Regions from separate parts of the Chromobacterium sp. HL1 genome, predicted to be linked through region 2. Evidence: predicted binding sites of a transcription regulator. Region 2 holds the regulator's gene; the other holds the start of a gene.
The links. The regulator FNR, encoded in region 2, switches genes on or off when oxygen is low (the NO sensors DNR and NnrR bind a similar motif). The targets are predictions, from matches to a motif close to TTGATNNNNATCAA.
Positions count from the first base shown of each region.

Region 1: AB1Z25_RS03350 (M61 family metallopeptidase) is a predicted target of FNR. The motif match lies at 1,313-1,326, and genes of this name have one in related genera.

Region 1 covers NZ_CP162399.1:729,237-737,395, reverse strand. The annotation lists gene AB1Z25_RS03350 (M61 family metallopeptidase) at 1-1,238, opposite strand, end outside; gene ccoN (cytochrome-c oxidase, cbb3-type subunit I) at 1,711-3,135, shown strand; gene ccoO (cytochrome-c oxidase, cbb3-type subunit II) at 3,152-3,766, shown strand; gene AB1Z25_RS03335 (cbb3-type cytochrome oxidase subunit 3) at 3,770-3,961, shown strand; gene ccoP (cytochrome-c oxidase, cbb3-type subunit III) at 3,958-4,875, shown strand; gene ccoG (cytochrome c oxidase accessory protein CcoG) at 5,030-6,481, shown strand; gene AB1Z25_RS03320 (FixH family protein) at 6,485-7,012, shown strand; gene AB1Z25_RS03315 (YbaY family lipoprotein) at 7,012-7,431, shown strand; gene AB1Z25_RS03310 (peptide MFS transporter) at 7,878-8,159, shown strand, end outside.
Region 2 covers NZ_CP162399.1:3,710,836-3,718,994, forward strand. The annotation lists gene iscX (Fe-S cluster assembly protein IscX) at 1-190, shown strand, start outside; gene AB1Z25_RS16900 (glutathione S-transferase family protein) at 363-998, shown strand; gene udk (uridine kinase) at 1,091-1,711, shown strand; gene AB1Z25_RS16910 (hypothetical protein) at 1,713-2,039, opposite strand; gene AB1Z25_RS16915 (VOC family protein) at 2,056-2,454, opposite strand; gene AB1Z25_RS16920 (inositol monophosphatase family protein) at 2,539-3,330, opposite strand; gene AB1Z25_RS16925 (RNA methyltransferase) at 3,534-4,313, shown strand; gene AB1Z25_RS16930 (DUF1853 family protein) at 4,303-5,226, shown strand; gene fnr (fumarate/nitrate reduction transcriptional regulator Fnr) at 5,286-6,032, opposite strand; gene hemN (oxygen-independent coproporphyrinogen III oxidase) at 6,142-7,548, shown strand; gene AB1Z25_RS16945 (alanine/glycine:cation symporter family protein) at 7,615-8,159, opposite strand, start outside.

The sequences.
Region 1 (8,159 bases), 2.2 Mb from region 2:
ATCACGTCGTCCAGCGACTGACGGCCCTGGCTGTCGCGGCGTATGGTCAGGTCCAGCGCCAGCGCGGCCAGCGCGCCCTTGGTGTAATAGCTGACGATGCTGTTGGGGCTGTTTTCGTCTTGTCGATAGTACTTGGTCCACGCTTCGAAGCTGGATTGCTCCAGCGTCTGCTTCAAGCGGCCGGCGCCGCGCTCGACGCCGCTGATGGTTTCCGCCAGCAGGCCCAGATAGCGCTTCTCGTCTATCAGGCCGCAACGCACCAGGCTCAGGTCGTCGTAATAGGAGGTGATGCCCTCGAAGGCCCACAGCAGACGGGTATAGCCTTCCTGGTTCAGATCGTAGGGCGTGAACGCCGCCGGCTTCATCCGCTTGACGTTCCAGCTGTGGAAATATTCGTGGCTGATCAGGCCCAGCAGCTTCAGATAGCCGTCACCGATCTCCTCGACGCCCTGCTGCGGCAAGTCGTCGCGATTGGCCACCAGCGCGGTGGAGGCGCGATGCTCCAGGCCGCCGTAGATGTCCTTGCCGACGAAAAGCATGAATACGTAGCGCTCGAAGGGCGCCGGCTCGCCGAACAGCTTGATCTGGTATTCGCAGATTTTCTTGGCGTCGCGCGCCAGGCGCTTGAGGTCGGCGCGGAAGCGGCCGGAGACGACGAATTCGTGCGGCACGCCGCAGGCTTTGAAGCTGACGCGTTCGAAAGCGCCCAGTTCCACCGGGTGGTCGATCAACTCGTCGTAAGAGGCGGCCTGATAGCCGCCGAAGCCGGTTTTCTTGTCCGCGCCGCGCGCCGGCAAGCTGGTCGCCACCTTCCAATCGGCGTAGGCCTTGCCTTCCGGCGGCAGGATCTCCACCTCGCAAGCCTCGTTCTCGTAGCCGTCCGCCGCCAGGAAAACGCTGCTGCCGTTATAGAAGCCGCGCTGCGCGTCCAGATAAGCGCCGCGCACCGACAGATCAAACGCATAAACTTTATAGCGTAGAACCAACGAGCCCTTGACTGGCGCGGCTTGCCAACTGTTTTTTGTCAGCTGGACCAGCCGCACCGCTTTTCCCGCGGATTCCGCGCGAATTTCCACAATATGTTTGGAGAACTCCCGGATCATGTAACTGCCGGGAATCCACGCCGGCAATGAGAAAATCTGGCCATTCTTGGCGGGCCGGGAAACGGTCAGGACGACCTCGAAAAGATGCGCCTCCGGGGCGCTCGGACATAGGGTGTAGCGGACGGAAACGGTCATGATCTGCCTGCAATCGTTGCAAAACCTTCTGATTTTAGCACTTGCCGCGGGTAAACGCTGCGTTTTATGACATCTTGATCCAGGTCAAGAAGGCTGGGCCGCCAGACAATACAATCTCGGTCAGTAGCAACAGTATTTGCAAGAACTGTCACGCTCGCTTGAGACATAAATAAAGACAAATGGGAAAGCGACATCCCCCGGCCGTCCAAACTGGCCCGATATGGGTAATTGATTTAGAATGCCGGGTTAACTAAATGGGGAAATTGCGCTGTCGCAATACGGGATGAACTGCTAATACAGACATCAGTACCGCTGCGATCTGGGTCAAGCGCTTGATTTTAATAAAAGTCGTTTTCCCTGCGGCATCGTCTGGATACAGTCACATCGGTACAGATGGGGACAGTTTCCCGGACTTCAAGCCGCCGATTAGATATGTCACGTTCTGAGTTAGCAACCTTGGAGAAAACCCTAAATGGAAACGCAATCCACTTATAACTATAAGGTGGTGCGCCAATTTGCCATCATGACCGTCGTGTGGGGCATTGTCGGCATGTTGGTGGGCGTCATCATTGCGGCCCAACTGGTCTGGCCCGAATTGAACTTCGGCCCCTGGTTCCACTTTGGCCGCCTGCGTCCTCTGCACACCAATGCGGTCATCTTCGCCTTTGGCGGTTGCGGCCTGTTCGCCACCTCCTATTACGTGGTGCAGCGTACCTGTAACGTCCGGCTGATCTCCGACAAGCTCGCCGCCTTCACCTTCTGGGGCTGGCAGCTGGTGATCGTGCTGGCCGCCATCACCTTGCCGCTGGGCCTGACCACCAGCAAGGAATACGCCGAGCTGGAATGGCCGATCAAACTGCTGATCGCGGTGATCTGGGTTGTTTACGCCATCGTTTTCTTCGGCACCATCGCCATCCGCAAGGTCAAGCACATCTACGTGGCCAACTGGTTCTACGGCGCCTTCATCCTGGCCGTGGCCCTGCTGCACATCGTCAACTCCGCCTTCGTGCCGGTGTCGCTGTGGAAATCCTACTCCGCCTACTCCGGCGCCGTGGACGCCATGGTGCAATGGTGGTACGGCCACAACGCCGTGGGCTTCTTCCTGACCGCCGCCTTCCTGGGCATGATGTACTACTTCATCCCGAAACAGGCCGGCCGTCCGGTTTACTCCTACCGCCTGTCCGTGGTGCACTTCTGGGCGCTGATCTTCACCTATATGTGGGCCGGTCCTCACCACCTGCATTACACCAGCCTGCCTGACTGGACCCAGTCCGTAGGCATGGTGTTCTCCCTGGTGCTGCTGGCTCCGAGCTGGGGCGGCATGATCAACGGCATCATGACGCTGTCCGGCGCCTGGCATAAGCTGCGCACCGATCCGGTGTTGAAATTCCTGGTGGTTTCGCTGTCCTTCTACGGCATGTCCACCTTCGAAGGCCCGATGATGTCGATCAAGACCGTCAACGCCTTGTCCCACTATACCGACTGGACCATCGGCCACGTGCACTCCGGCGCGCTGGGCTGGGTGGGCTTCATCACCATCGGTTCCATGTACTACCTGATTCCGCGCCTGTTCGGCCGCGAATCCATGTTCAGCCTGAAGCTGGTTGAAGCCCATTTCTGGCTCGCCACCGTCGGCGTGGTGCTGTACATCGCCGCGCTGTGGATCTCCGGCGTGACCCAGGGCCTGATGTGGCGCGCGCTGAACCCGGACGGCACCCTGACCTACGCCTTCGTAGAGGCGGTCAAGGCCACCTATCCGTACCACTTCGTGCGTCTGCTCGGCGGCTTCCTGTACCTGCTCGGCATGTTCCTGATGGCCTACAACACCTTCCGCACCGTAACCGCGGGCCGTGCCGTAGACGCCAAGATCCCGGCCATCACCGCCCACGCTCATTGAGGCGCAAGGAAACATCATGGATAAGATACAAAAACTGATCGAAGAACACGTCGGCTATCTGATCGTGTTTACCCTGCTGGTCGTCAGCGTGGCCGGTCTGGTGGAAATTCTGCCGCTGGCCTTCCAGAAATCGACCACTCAGCCGGTGGCCGGCGTCAAGCCCTACACCGCCGTGCAGCTGGCCGGCCGCGACATCTACATCCGCGAAGGCTGCCATACCTGCCACACGCAGATGATCCGTCCGTTCCGCGCTGAAACCGAGCGCTACGGCCACTACTCCGTGGCCGGCGAATCGGTGTACGACCACCCCTTCCTGTGGGGCTCCAAGCGCACCGGTCCGGACCTGGCCCGCGTGGGCGCCCGTTACTCCGACGAATGGCACCGCGTGCACCTGATCAACCCGCGCGACGTGGTTCCCGAGTCCAATATGCCGGCCTTCCCGTGGCTGGCCAAGAATCTGGCCGACGCCGACATTGTGCCGACCAAGATGAAGGCGCTGCGCCTGGTGGGCGTTCCCTATACCGACAAGGACATCGCCGAGGCCAAGGCCCAGGTGGAGGGCAAGTCGGAAATGGACGTGCTGGTCGCTTACCTGCAAGGCCTGGGCCTTGCCTTGAAGAACGTTCGTTAAGCCATGGACTGGGTAACCATCGGACGCTCGCTGTTCACGGTAGTGTGCTTTGCATTCTTCATCGTGGTGCTGGGCATCGCCTACAGCAAGCGCTCCAAGAACCGGTATGAGGACGCGGCCAACCTGCCCTTCCTCGACGACGACAAGGTGCAGGAAGCGGAACAAGACCAAGCTTCCAACGGAGCAAGAAAATGAGTGATTTCGTGAGCGAATTCTGGAACATCTGGATCACCGCGATCGTGCTGGGCGGCCTCGTCTGGCTGACCTATCTGGTGTTTTCGCAATCCAAGATCAAGGTGCAAAAGGGCGAACAGGTGGAGATCACCGGCCACGTGTGGGACGGCGACCTCTCCGAGTACAACCACCCGCTGCCGCGCTGGTGGATGCTGATGTTCTATGTGACCCTGGCCTTCGCCGTGGTCTATCTGATCCTGTATCCCGGCCTCGGCACCTGGAAAGGCGTGTTCGGCTGGACCTCGGTAGACCAGTACAAGAAGGAACGCGCGCAGGCGGAGGCCAAGTATCAGCCGCTGTACGACCAGTTCCTGAAGCAGGACGTCAAGGCCGTGGCCGCGGATCCCAAGGCTCAGGAAATGGGCAAGCGCCTGTTCCAGACCTACTGCGTGCAGTGCCACGGTTCCGACGCCCGCGGCGCCAAGGGCTTCCCCAACCTGACCGACAACAAGTGGCTGTGGGGCGGCGACATCAAGACCATCCACACCACCATCTCCGAAGGCCGTCACGGCCAGATGCCGGCCTGGGGCGCGGCGTTCGGCGAGGAAAAGGTCAAGGACGTGGCCAACTACGTGCTCTCCCTGTCCAAGCGCAAGCATGACGCGGAGCGCGCGGTGCGCGGCAAGGAAACCTTCGCCACGGTCTGTATCGCCTGCCACGGCGCGGACGGCAAGGGCAACCCGCAGCTGGGCGCGCCCAATCTGACCGACAACAACTGGCTGTACGGCGGCAGCGAGAAAACCATCATCGAAACCATCACCAACGGCCGCAACAACCAGATGCCGGCCTGGAAAGACTTCCTGGGTGAAGGCAAGGTGCATCTGTTGACCGCTTACGTCTGGGGCTTGTCCAACAACCCCAAAGCGCCGCAATAACCGGTGCCGACCTACTGCCCGCTCACGCGGGCAGTATTCTTTCGCGAGGATGTTATATGATTTCATATAACATCTCCGCTCCGACGCAGCCGCGCATTTCGCCAAGTCCATGCCGCGCATGGCTTTGGCCAAATCCGCAGAGAAGGAAACGCCCATGTCCGATTCGCTCAAGGAAATTCCGATCAAGGTCGAACCGCCGCGCCAGGCCGGCCAGCAGCCCGACGCCACCGAGACCGTTTCTCTGTACGAGTCGCATACCAAGATCTATCCGCGCGCCGTCAAAGGCCTGTTCAACAATCTGCGCGTGCTCTTCGTCATAGGCACCCAGCTGGTCTTCCTCGGCCTGCCCTGGCTGAGCTGGAACGGACGCCAGGCGCTGCATTTCGACCTGATCGAACGCAAATTCCACCTGTTCGGCCTCACCATCTGGCCGCAGGACTTCGTCTATCTGGCCGCGCTGCTGATGTGCTGCGCCTTCGCCCTGTTCACCTGGACCACCATCGCCGGCCGGCTGTGGTGCGGTTATTCCTGTCCGCAGACGGTCTACACCGAAATCATGCTGTGGATAGAGCAATGGGTGGAAGGCGACCGCAACAAGCGCATCAAGCTGGACAAGTCGCCGATGAGCTTGCGCAAATTCCGCCTCAAATTCACCAAGCACGCCTTGATGATCCTGTTCTCGCTGTGGACCGGCTTCACCCTGGTGGGCTACTTCACGCCGATCCGCGATCTGGTGGCCGCCGCGCCGCGCTTCGACTACGGGCCCTGGGAAGCGTTCTGGATGTTCTTCTACGCCGGCTTCACCTATCTGCTGGCCAACTTCATGCGCGAGCAGGTCTGCAAATACATGTGCCCGTACGCGCGCTTCCAGAGCGTGATGTTCGACGCCGACACTCTGATCATTTCCTATGACGAAAAGCGCGGCGAACCGCGCGGCGCGCGCAAGAAAGGCAGCGACCCGAAGGAACAGGGTCTGGGCGCCTGCATCAACTGCAGCATCTGCGTTCAAGTCTGCCCGGTGGGCATAGACATCCGCAACGGCCTGCAATACGAGTGCATAGGCTGCGCGGCCTGCATCGACGCCTGCGACGAGGTGATGGATAAAATGGCCTATCCGCGCGGCCTGATCCGTTACACCACGGAAAACGCGCTGGAAGGCAAATACCCGGAAAAGGCCATCGCCTCCCGGCTCAAGCGCCCGCGCGTGATACTGTATACGCTGGTGCTCAGCGTCGTCATCGCCACCTCCATCGGCTCCATGCTGATGCGCAAGCCCTTCAAGGTGGACGTGCTGCGCGACCGCGCCTCGCTGGTGCGCGAAACCGATGCCGGCTGGCTGGAAAACACCTATATCATTAAAATTATCAATACTACGGAACAGAATCAGCATTTCAGGATCACAGCATCGGGCTTGCCCGGCCTGAAAGTGCAGGCCGACCGCAAGGACATCGCCGTCGCGGCCACCGGCAACACCGACGTCACCGTCCACGTCCAGGCCGATCCGCAGTACGCGACCAAGGGCAGCCACGAGATCCGCTTCCTGATCGAGTCCATCAACAACCCTTCCCTGCAAGTGGAAGAGAAGTCCAGCTTCATCGGAGAGTAATACATGCAGCACACCCACCCTGCTCCGCGCCCCTGGTACCGCGAGCCCTGGCCCTGGATTCTGTTCGGCCTGCCGCTGATTTCCGTCATCGTCGGCGTGATGTTCCTCGCCACCGCGATCCGCACCGACGACGGCCTGGTCACCGACGACTATTACAAAAAGGGCAAGGCCATCAATATGGAGCTGCGCCGCGACAAGCAAGCCTTCAATATGGGCCTGAGCGCGCAGCTGATGGTGGGCTCGGATCAGCGCACGCTGCGGCTGATCACCACCAGCAAGGTGGCGCTGCCCGCCACCATCACCATGCGCATGGTGCATCCGGCTCAGGACGACTTCGACCAACAAGTGGATATGCGCCAAGCCGGCCCCAATCTCTACCAGGCCACGCTGCCGACAGTTCCGGTCAAGGCCAACCACTGGTACATCCTGCTGGAAGACCAGGCCAAGCAATGGCGGCTGCAGGGCGAGTGGAAGCCGGCTGAAGGCCAGACCGTCTCGCTGGGCCACCCCAACCTGGAGCCGGCGGACTGATGATGACGCGATGGTTCCGCGCCCTGTGCGCGCTGACTCTGGGCCTGGCCATGAGCGCCGCCCACGCCGGCGGCTTCGTGCCCGCCTACCTGACCGGCAATATCGCGCCGCAGCAGAGCGCGACGCTGTCCCAGGCCAAGGACGTGCTGGTCAAGGTTCGCCTGCTGGATCAAAGCCGCCAGGACGCGCCGCCGCAGCTGCTGGCCGAGCAAATCCTGGAAAAGCCGCGCAGCATCCCGGCGGACTTCTCCCTGTGCTACGACAAGCAGGCGATCAAACCCGACGGTCGCTACGTGGTGGAAGGCCAGATCTTCGTTGACGGCGAACTGCGCTACAACAGCAGCCGCCAGACCGAGGTGCTGCGCGCCGGCGCCGACGAACACCCGCAGCTGAGGCTGGACACCGTCGGCGGCAATTAAACGCCGAAGCGCTCCGCCTCCCGGCCCTGCTTCCCGCAGGGCTTTTTCTTTGTCCGCCGCCGCCGGCGCCCGATCAAGTGTTGCTGTTTTGCCTCAGCGCCGGCGAGCCCGGCCCTCAGCCTCCCCTCCAAGGCCGGCAGCGCCGCAAACACGCTTAAGCCCTTCTCCCGCCGGGATTTTCGACAATAGCCCGAATGTGAAGCCTCACAGCACCCATGTCATTTTGCTTACAAATAAATATGACAAATAAAGACAGTTAGTGACGCATTTACTCTATAAACACTGATTGTATGGCAACAAATATTAAAAAATTTTCACATCCAAACATTTCCTAGTTATTATCAAAAATTGCCTACAAAATCCAAGGCAAGTAAAAACTACAACAACACCTCACTCGATCTTGCTCGTTCAAGTGGTGTCACTCAAGTCACACAAGGAAATAATCTATGTCGACCACTTCGCATCCCAAAGGGCTCTATCTGCTTTTTGTGACCGAAATGTGGGAGCGCTTCAGCTATTACGGCATGCGCGCCATTTTCGTGCTGTTCATGATCAAGGCTCTGATGTTCGACAAGGCTCACGCCGCCGACATCTACGGCACTTATACCGGCCTGGTCTACCTGACTCCGCTGATCGGCGGCTATATCGCCGACCGCTACTGGGGCAACCGCCGTTCCATCCTGGTGGGCGGCGTGCTGATGGCCATTGGCCAGTTCATGCTGTTCTTC
Region 2 (8,159 bases):
ATGGACCGACGTGCTGGACATCGCCATCGAACTGGCGGAAACCCATCCGGAAGTCGACCCCAAGACCGTGCGCTTCGTTGATCTGCACAACTGGGTCGTCGAGCTGCCGGATTTTGACGACGACCACAGCCGCGGCGGCGAACGCGTGCTGGAGGCGATCCAGCAAGCCTGGATCGACGAGGTGGAATAAGCCTCCCCACCCCCCGTTTTAGCAAGGCCGCGTCGCAGGATGCGGCCTTTTTGCCGTCTTGGGCCCAAAACCCGCCGTCTCCGCATAGGAAAAGACGGGCCGATGGCGGTATCATCGGACAAAGGCTGCGACAGCCCGCCGGCAGCCTCCTCTTTCGAAACGGAGCTCCCTGATGTTCACCCTCATCATCGGCAATAAAAACTACTCCTCCTGGTCCCTGCGCCCCTGGCTGGTGCTGAAAATGCTGGACGAACCGTTTGAAGAGCAGCAGATCGATCTCTACCTGTCCGACACCAAGGCCCGCATCCTGGCCGCCAACCCGGCCGGCAAGGTGCCCGTGCTGATAGACCGCAAGCTGCGGATCTGGGATTCGCTGGCCATCTGCGAATACCTGGCCGAATGCTTTCCCGCCGCCAAGCTGTGGCCGGACGACGCGGGACTGCGCGCGGTCGCCCGCTCCATCGTCGCCGAGATCCACTCCGGCTTCTCTGCGCTGCGCGAACACCTGGCGATGAATCTGACGCTGCGCCACATCAATTATCAGAGCACGCCGGCGGTGGAGTTCGACATCGCCCGCATCATCTCGCTGTGGGAAGAGCATCTGCCGCGCCACCAGGCCAACGGCGAATTCATCTTCGGCGGCTTCAGCATCGCCGACGCCTTCTTCGCGCCCATCGCCACCCGCTTCCACACTTATAACGTCAAATTGCCGGAGCAATCGCAGGCTTACGTCGATCGTCTGCTGGCTTTGCCGGCGATGCGGGAGTGGTATGAGGCCGCCCAGGCGGAAGGTCAGCGCGCTTCATAGCGGATAATGTCGCAATTAGAGTGGAAGGACGCGCCATAACTCATTAGAATGGCGCGTTTTTTTATCATTTTTACGCGTAGAAGGATAGTTTCATGACCACCCCGTTCATCATCGGCGTTGCAGGCGGCAGCGGCAGCGGTAAAACCACGGTGACCAATCAAGTGCTGGAAACCATTGGCTCCGAGATGGCGGCAGTGATCATTCAAGACTATTACTACCGCGATCAGAGCCATCTGACCTTCGAACAGCGGCTGGCCACCAACTACGACCACCCGCAAGCCTTCGATTGGCCGCTGCTGATCGAGCACATCGACGATCTGCGCAACGGCCGCGCCATCGAAATGCCGGTCTACGACTTCGCCAACCACACCCGCGCCGAGGAAACCATCACCGTGCAGCCGGCGCCGGTCATCGTCATCGAAGGCCTGTTCCCGCTGTACGACGCCGCGCTGCGCGACATGATGTCCTTGAAGATCTTCGTCGACACCGATTCCGACGTGCGCTTCATCCGTCGTCTCAAGCGCGACATCACCGAACGCGGCCGCACCACCGACAGCGTGATCGAACAATACCTGACCACGGTGCGCCCGATGCACAACCAGTTCATCGAGCCCACCAAGCGCTTCGCCGACGTGATCCTGCCGCACGGCGCCAATGATCCGGCGGTGGACATCATCACCACCAAGGTGGCCAGCCTGATGGTGCACAACTGATTTACCCGGCGGCGTCCGCGCCGCCGTCTTCCGCCCGCTTAGCGGGCCCCAAGCACAGGAGCACTCCATGCACACGATCAAACCGCGCAATCCGCACGCTTGCGCGCCCATCATGAAAAAAGGCGGCGCCCACGGACAAAGCCGCTCCGGACAGCGCCAGGCCGGACGCCAGGCCATGCTGGCCGAACTGGATCTGGATTGGGATCTGGATTGGAACGAAGCGGACGCCTATCCGCCGCAGCCGCAAGCCGCTGCCGACGACGAGCCGGCGGTTTTTGGCGACGTGAATAACAAAGAGCCGCGCAATGCGCGGCTCTTTGTTATTCACGGGGCCCAGCCGGCGTTTAAACGTCGGACTTCAACTGCAGCAAATCCCAGCGATTACCGTACAAGTCCTCGAACACCACCACGGTGCCGTATTCCTCCTCGCGCGGCTGCTCGCTGAAGCTCACGCCCGCCGCCGCCATGCGGCGGTAATCGCGCCAGAAATCGTCGGTATGCAGGAAGAAACCCACGCGGCCGCCGGTCTGGCCGCCCACCGCCGCCTGCTGCCGCGCATTGCTCGCCTTGGCCAGCAGCAGCGCGCACTCGCTCGCTCCCGGCGGCGCCACGCGCACCCAGCGCTTGTCCTCGCCCTGGCGTTCATCCTCCAGCAAGACAAAGCCCAGCTTGTCCACATACCAGGCGATGGCTTCATCGTAATCCGTCACCACCAGGGCGACCGAACCCAAAAACTGTTTCATATCACGCTCCAAACAAAAACGGCGCCCCCGAGGACGCCGTGACGCGTTAGCCGCTCAAGCCCCAAGGGGCCAAGCCGACAGCGCTTACTTGCCGATATGCGGCGCCAGCGTATGCAGCAGCTGCGCCAGCACTTTCGGGTTGGCGGCGACGATGTCGCCGGACTCCAGCCAGCCTTGTTCGCCGGACAAATCGGTGACGATGCCGCCCGCTTCCTGCACGATCAGGCTGCCCGCGGCGATGTCCCAAGGCTTGAGGTTCAGCTCCCAGAAACCTTCCACGCGGCCGCAAGCGACATTGCACAGGTCCAGCGAGGCCGCGCCTTCGCGGCGCACGCCGGCGGTCTTGGCCAGCACATCCTTGAGCATGCCCAGGTATTGGTCGATATAGCTTTGGTCGGACACCGGGAAGCCGGTGGCGATCACACATTCATTCATCATGAAGCGTTTGGACACGCGGATGCGGCGATCGTTGAGGAAGGCGCCGACGCCGCGCGAGGCGGTGAACAGATCGTTGCGGTTGGGGTCGAAGACCACGGCTTGCTGCACCTGGCCCTTATGCGCCAGCGCGATGGAGATCGCGTACTGCGGGTGGCCGTGCAGGAAGTTGGTAGTGCCGTCGATCGGATCGATGATCCACTCGTATTCCGACGAACCGATGCCTTTCGCGCCGGACTCTTCTGCTAGAATCGCGTGCTTGGGATAAGCTTCCAGAATGGAAGCGATGATGGACTCTTCCGCGGCGCGGTCCACTTCGGTCACGAAGTCATTGTGTTTCTTGCGCTCTACGCGCACCGCGTCGAGATTCAGCGACGCGCGCTGGATGACACTGCCGGCGCGGCGAGCGGCTTTCACCGCGACATTGAGCATCGGATGCATTGACGGCCTCTACACTTTCAACCATGACAGACGTCCGCCACATGACGCGACGTCTGCTAGTAACAATCTGGGTTAAGGAACAAGAAAAACCCGGCGCAATCGGGCAAGGCGACACGCCTGCCCAATCCGGCAAACGCTGGCCTTGCGCGCAAAACGGCGCGCGGGCTTTTCGATAAGCCGGCTATTTTAATGTGAAACTGCTGATGAATAAACCCCAAGTACCTGATTTTCTGAAAAACATTCGCATCGTGTTGGCCCGCCCCAACCATCCGGGCAATATCGGCTCCGCCGCCCGGGCGATGAAAACCATGGGCCTGAGCCGGCTGTATCTGGTTGAACCCAAAGTGTTTCCCAGCGACGAGGCCAATACGCTGGCCTCCGGCGCGGTGGATCTTCTGGAGCAGGCCACCGTGGTGTCCAGCCTGGCCGAGGCCTTGCAAGACGTCACCATCGCCTGCGCGCTGACCAGCCGCCGTCGCGAGCTGACCACCCCGCTGTCCACCCCGCGCCAGACCACGCCGGAACTGGTGGCGCGCGCCCGCGCCGGCGAACAGGTGGCCCTGGTGTTCGGCAACGAGACCTTCGGCCTGTCCATTGAAGAAGTCGAACAATGCAACCGCCTGGTGACCATCCCCGGCAACCCGGACTACTTCTCGCTGAATCTGGCGATGGCGGTGCAGGTGATGACTTACGAATTGTTCAGCCACACCGGCGTGGACGTCGACTATCTGCGCGCCGACAGCGACGCGGCGGCGCTGGGCGAGGTGGAGGGCTTCTGCGGCCACCTGGAACAGACCATGGACAAGATAGGCTATTTCCGCCGCCGCAACAGCGAACGGATGATGCGCCGGATGCGCACCCTGTTCAACCGCGCCGGCCTGCTGCGCGAGGAAATCGACATCCTGCGCGGCTTCCTCAAACAGGTGCAGCGCGCCGCCGACGGCGAAGTCCGCCGCGACGCGCCCGGACAGGATGGCGAATAAGCCGCTATTCACCCTGCCCTACGCGCACCCGGCGGTGCGCGATCTGGCTTTTCTGCTCTCCGCGCCCTCGCCCTGGCGCAGCGGCGCGGACATCCCGCCGCAGCGGCTGCTGGGGGCCGACGGCCCGGCCTTGCTGCAAACGCTGGACGCCGATCCTGCCGAACTTCAGCACTGGCTGGCGCGCCAGCCCACCCGCCGTCTGGGCCATTACGCGGAACGGCTGCTGTCCTTCTGGTTCCGGCTGGCGCCGCACATCGAACTGGTGGCCAGCAATCTGCCGGTGCGCGCGCCGGACGGCCGCACCGTCGGCGAGTTCGACTTCCTGCTGCGCCTAGACGGCCAACCGCTGCATCTGGAAGCCGCCAGCAAGTTCTATCTGCAACTGGGCCGCAGCGCGGACACCTTGACCGGCCCCAGCCTGCGCGACGCCTGGGCGCTGAAAGCCCATAAACTGCAAACCCAGCTGCGCCTGTCCCGCCACCCGGCGGCGCAAGCGACGCTGCCGGCGGGCTTTGAGGGCTGCGCGGTCGGCGCCCGGCTCAGCGGCTGGCTGTTCCACGCCCGCGACACCGCGCCGGAAGCGCCGCCCGGCGCCCAGCCGCTGTACGGGCAATACTGGCCGCTGCGCGGCGACTGGCCGGCGTTGAATGCGGATTCGCGCTGGGCCTGGCTGCCCAGGCTCAGTTGGCTGGCGCCGGCGCGCCGCTCGCGGGAACACACCGCCGACGCGGCGGAACTGCGCGCGCGCCTGGAACAGGCCGAGGCGCCGCAGCTGCTGGCCGAACTGCAGCCCGGCCCCGACGGCGACTGGCATGAAGTGGCCCGCGGCTTCGCCGTGCCGCCGGGCTGGCCTCAGGAAGCGCCGCTGTCGCGGCTGCTGCTGCAAATCGCGGACTGCGCGCCGGCCCCATGAAAAAAGGCAAGCCCGAGGGCTTGCCTTGCGTTTTCCATCTGTCCGCCCGCGCGGCGGAATCAATGTCCGTTGGCGTGAGCGCAGCCGGAAATCAGCGCCTTCAATTCGTCCACCATCACCAGTTGGATGTGCTTGTGATCGACGGTGATCCAGCCTTGCTGCTGGAACTTGGACAGCGTGCGGCTGACGGTTTCCAGCTTCAGGCCGAGGAAGCTGCCGATTTCCTCGCGGCTCATGCGCAGGATGAAGTCGTTGGCGGCGAAGCCGCGGGTGGACAGACGCTGCGACAGATTGAGCAGGAAGGCGGCCAGGCGCTCTTCCGCCTTCATGTTGCCCAATAACAACATTACATTCTGATCGCGAACGATCTCGCGGCTCATCAGACGGTAGAAATGGTGCTGCAGGGTGGGAATTTCGCGGCCCAGGCTCTCCATGCGGCTGAACGGCAGCTCGCACACCTCGCTGTCCTCCAGCGCGATGGCGTCGCAGCCGTGCACATTGGCGGAAATGCCGTCCAGGCCCATCAGTTCGCCGGACATATGGAAGCCGGTGACCTGCTCGCGGCCGTCCTGGCTGGCGACGCTGGTCTTGAAGAAGCCGGTGCGCACCGCGAACAGCGAACGGAAGCCTTCGCCGCTGCGGAACAAGTACTCGCCGCGCTTCAAACGGCGGCTTTGGCGGATCACCGCGTCGAGCTGGGTCAGCTCCTCGCGGTTAAGCCCCACAGGTAGACAAAGTTCCTTCAGGCTGCAGTTGGAGCAGGAGACCTTCAGGTTATGCAAAGAGATATGGTTCTGATCGGACATGGCATGTTTAGTACAAGCTTGCGATGAAGCTTGACCCTTATCAAAGCGAAATTCGCAGGATTTCCGCAAATTTACCAGTCCACCAGAGGTTTTGCCATCCAAATACGACATGAAGACCACCCACCCATTTTCTCCTGCCCATTTTGAATTCGACCGCGCGCTGATTGAGCGCCTCGACGGGACAGGTCCTAGATATACGTCATACCCGACAGCGGATCGCTTTACGCCGGGTTTTGCCGAAAGAGACTACATCCACTGGCTACGGCAGCGCAGCATCGGCGCCAACCGGAAACCTTTATCATTGTACGCTCATATACCTTTTTGCAACACTATCTGCTACTACTGCGGTTGCAACAAGATCATCACCAAGGACAGCGGCAAAGCGGACTTGTACCTGGACTACCTGGAGAAGGAGGTCCGCATGATCGCCTCCTGTCTGGGCCGCCGCGAGCAAGTGATACAGCTGCATTTCGGCGGCGGCACCCCCACTTTCTTGTCCGACGCGCAACTGGAACGATTGATGACCTTGCTCAAGACTCATTTCGAGTTCTTGAAGGAGGGGGAGTATTCCATAGAAATAGACCCGCGCAAAGTCAGCGCGGCGACAATCTTCAAACTGGCCGAACTCGGCTTCAACCGCATCAGCGTCGGGATTCAGGACTTTGAACCGGCGGTGCAGCAGGCGGTGAACCGGGTGCAGTCCGAAGAGGAAACGCTGGAGGTGATCCAGGCCGCGCGCGACGCCGGCTTCAAGTCCGTCAGCGTCGACCTGATCTACGGCCTGCCGCTGCAGACCCGGGAATCGGTGCGCCGCACGCTGGACAAGGTGATCGCCATCGGGCCGGACCGGCTGGCGCTGTACAACTACGCCCACCTGCCCACCGTGTTCATGCCGCAGCGGCGCATCAACGAGGCCGATCTGCCCTCGCCGGAAACCAAGCTGGACATCCTGCAGGACTCGGTGCAGCGCCTGGCCGACGCCGGCTATGTCTTCATCGGCATGGATCACTTCGCCAAGCCGGACGACGAACTGGCCTCCGCCCTGCGCCAGGGCCGGCTGCAACGCAATTTCCAGGGTTACTCCACCCATGCGGACTGCGACATGATCGGTCTTGGCGTGTCCTCCATCGGCAAGGTCGGCCCCTGTTACAGCCAGAGCGCCAAGGACTTGGACAGTTATTACGCGGCGCTGGACAGCGGCCATCTGCCGGTGTTGCGCGGGCTGACGCTGGACAATGACGACATCCTGCGCCGCAGCATCATCCAGGGCCTGATGTGTCGCTTCTCGCTGTCGGTGGAGGCGCTGGAAGAGATCCACGGCATCAACTTCGCCGAGTACTTCGCCGAAGAACTGCCGCAGATCCGCGAATACCAGCAACTGGGCCTGCTGTCCTTCGACGGCGACTTCATCATGGTGGAGCCCAAGGGCCGCTTCCTGATCCGCAATATCGCGATGATCTTCGACCGCCACCTGCGGGAGCGCCGCACCCAGGCGCGCTACTCCAAGACCATTTGAACGGGGCTAGCAACAAAACAGCCCGCGTCTGGACGCGGGCTGTTTATCGTTGGAGCCGGACGCGGCTTACCAGATGTCTTTTTCTACCTTGGCGGCCAGTTCCGGGTAATCCGCCACCTTGAACACCGGGGTGGACTCGCCCCGCTTCAGCTGACGCTCGTAATCCTTCAGCACAATGAAGAAATAACGCGACAGCAGCACGATGGCCACCAGATTGATCAGCGCCATCAGGCCCATGGCAAAGTCAGCCATATCCCACACCAGCGGCAGGCTGGCCACCGCGCCGAACATCACCATCGCCAGCACGATCAGACGGAAGGCCAGCAAGATCCCCTTATTGCTGCGGATGAATTCGACATTGCCCTCGGCGTAAGCGTAATTGCCGATGATGGTGGAAAAGGCGAACAGGAACATCGCCACCGCCAGGAAGGACGCGCCTATCGGGCCGAACTGCGATTCGATCGCCTTCTGCGTCAGCGCCACGCCGCTCAAACCCTGGTCATACACGCCGGACAACAGAATGATGGCGGCGGTGGCGGTACAGATCACCATGGTGTCGATGAAGACGCCGAACATCTGGATCGCGCCCTGGCTCGCCGGGTGACGCGAAG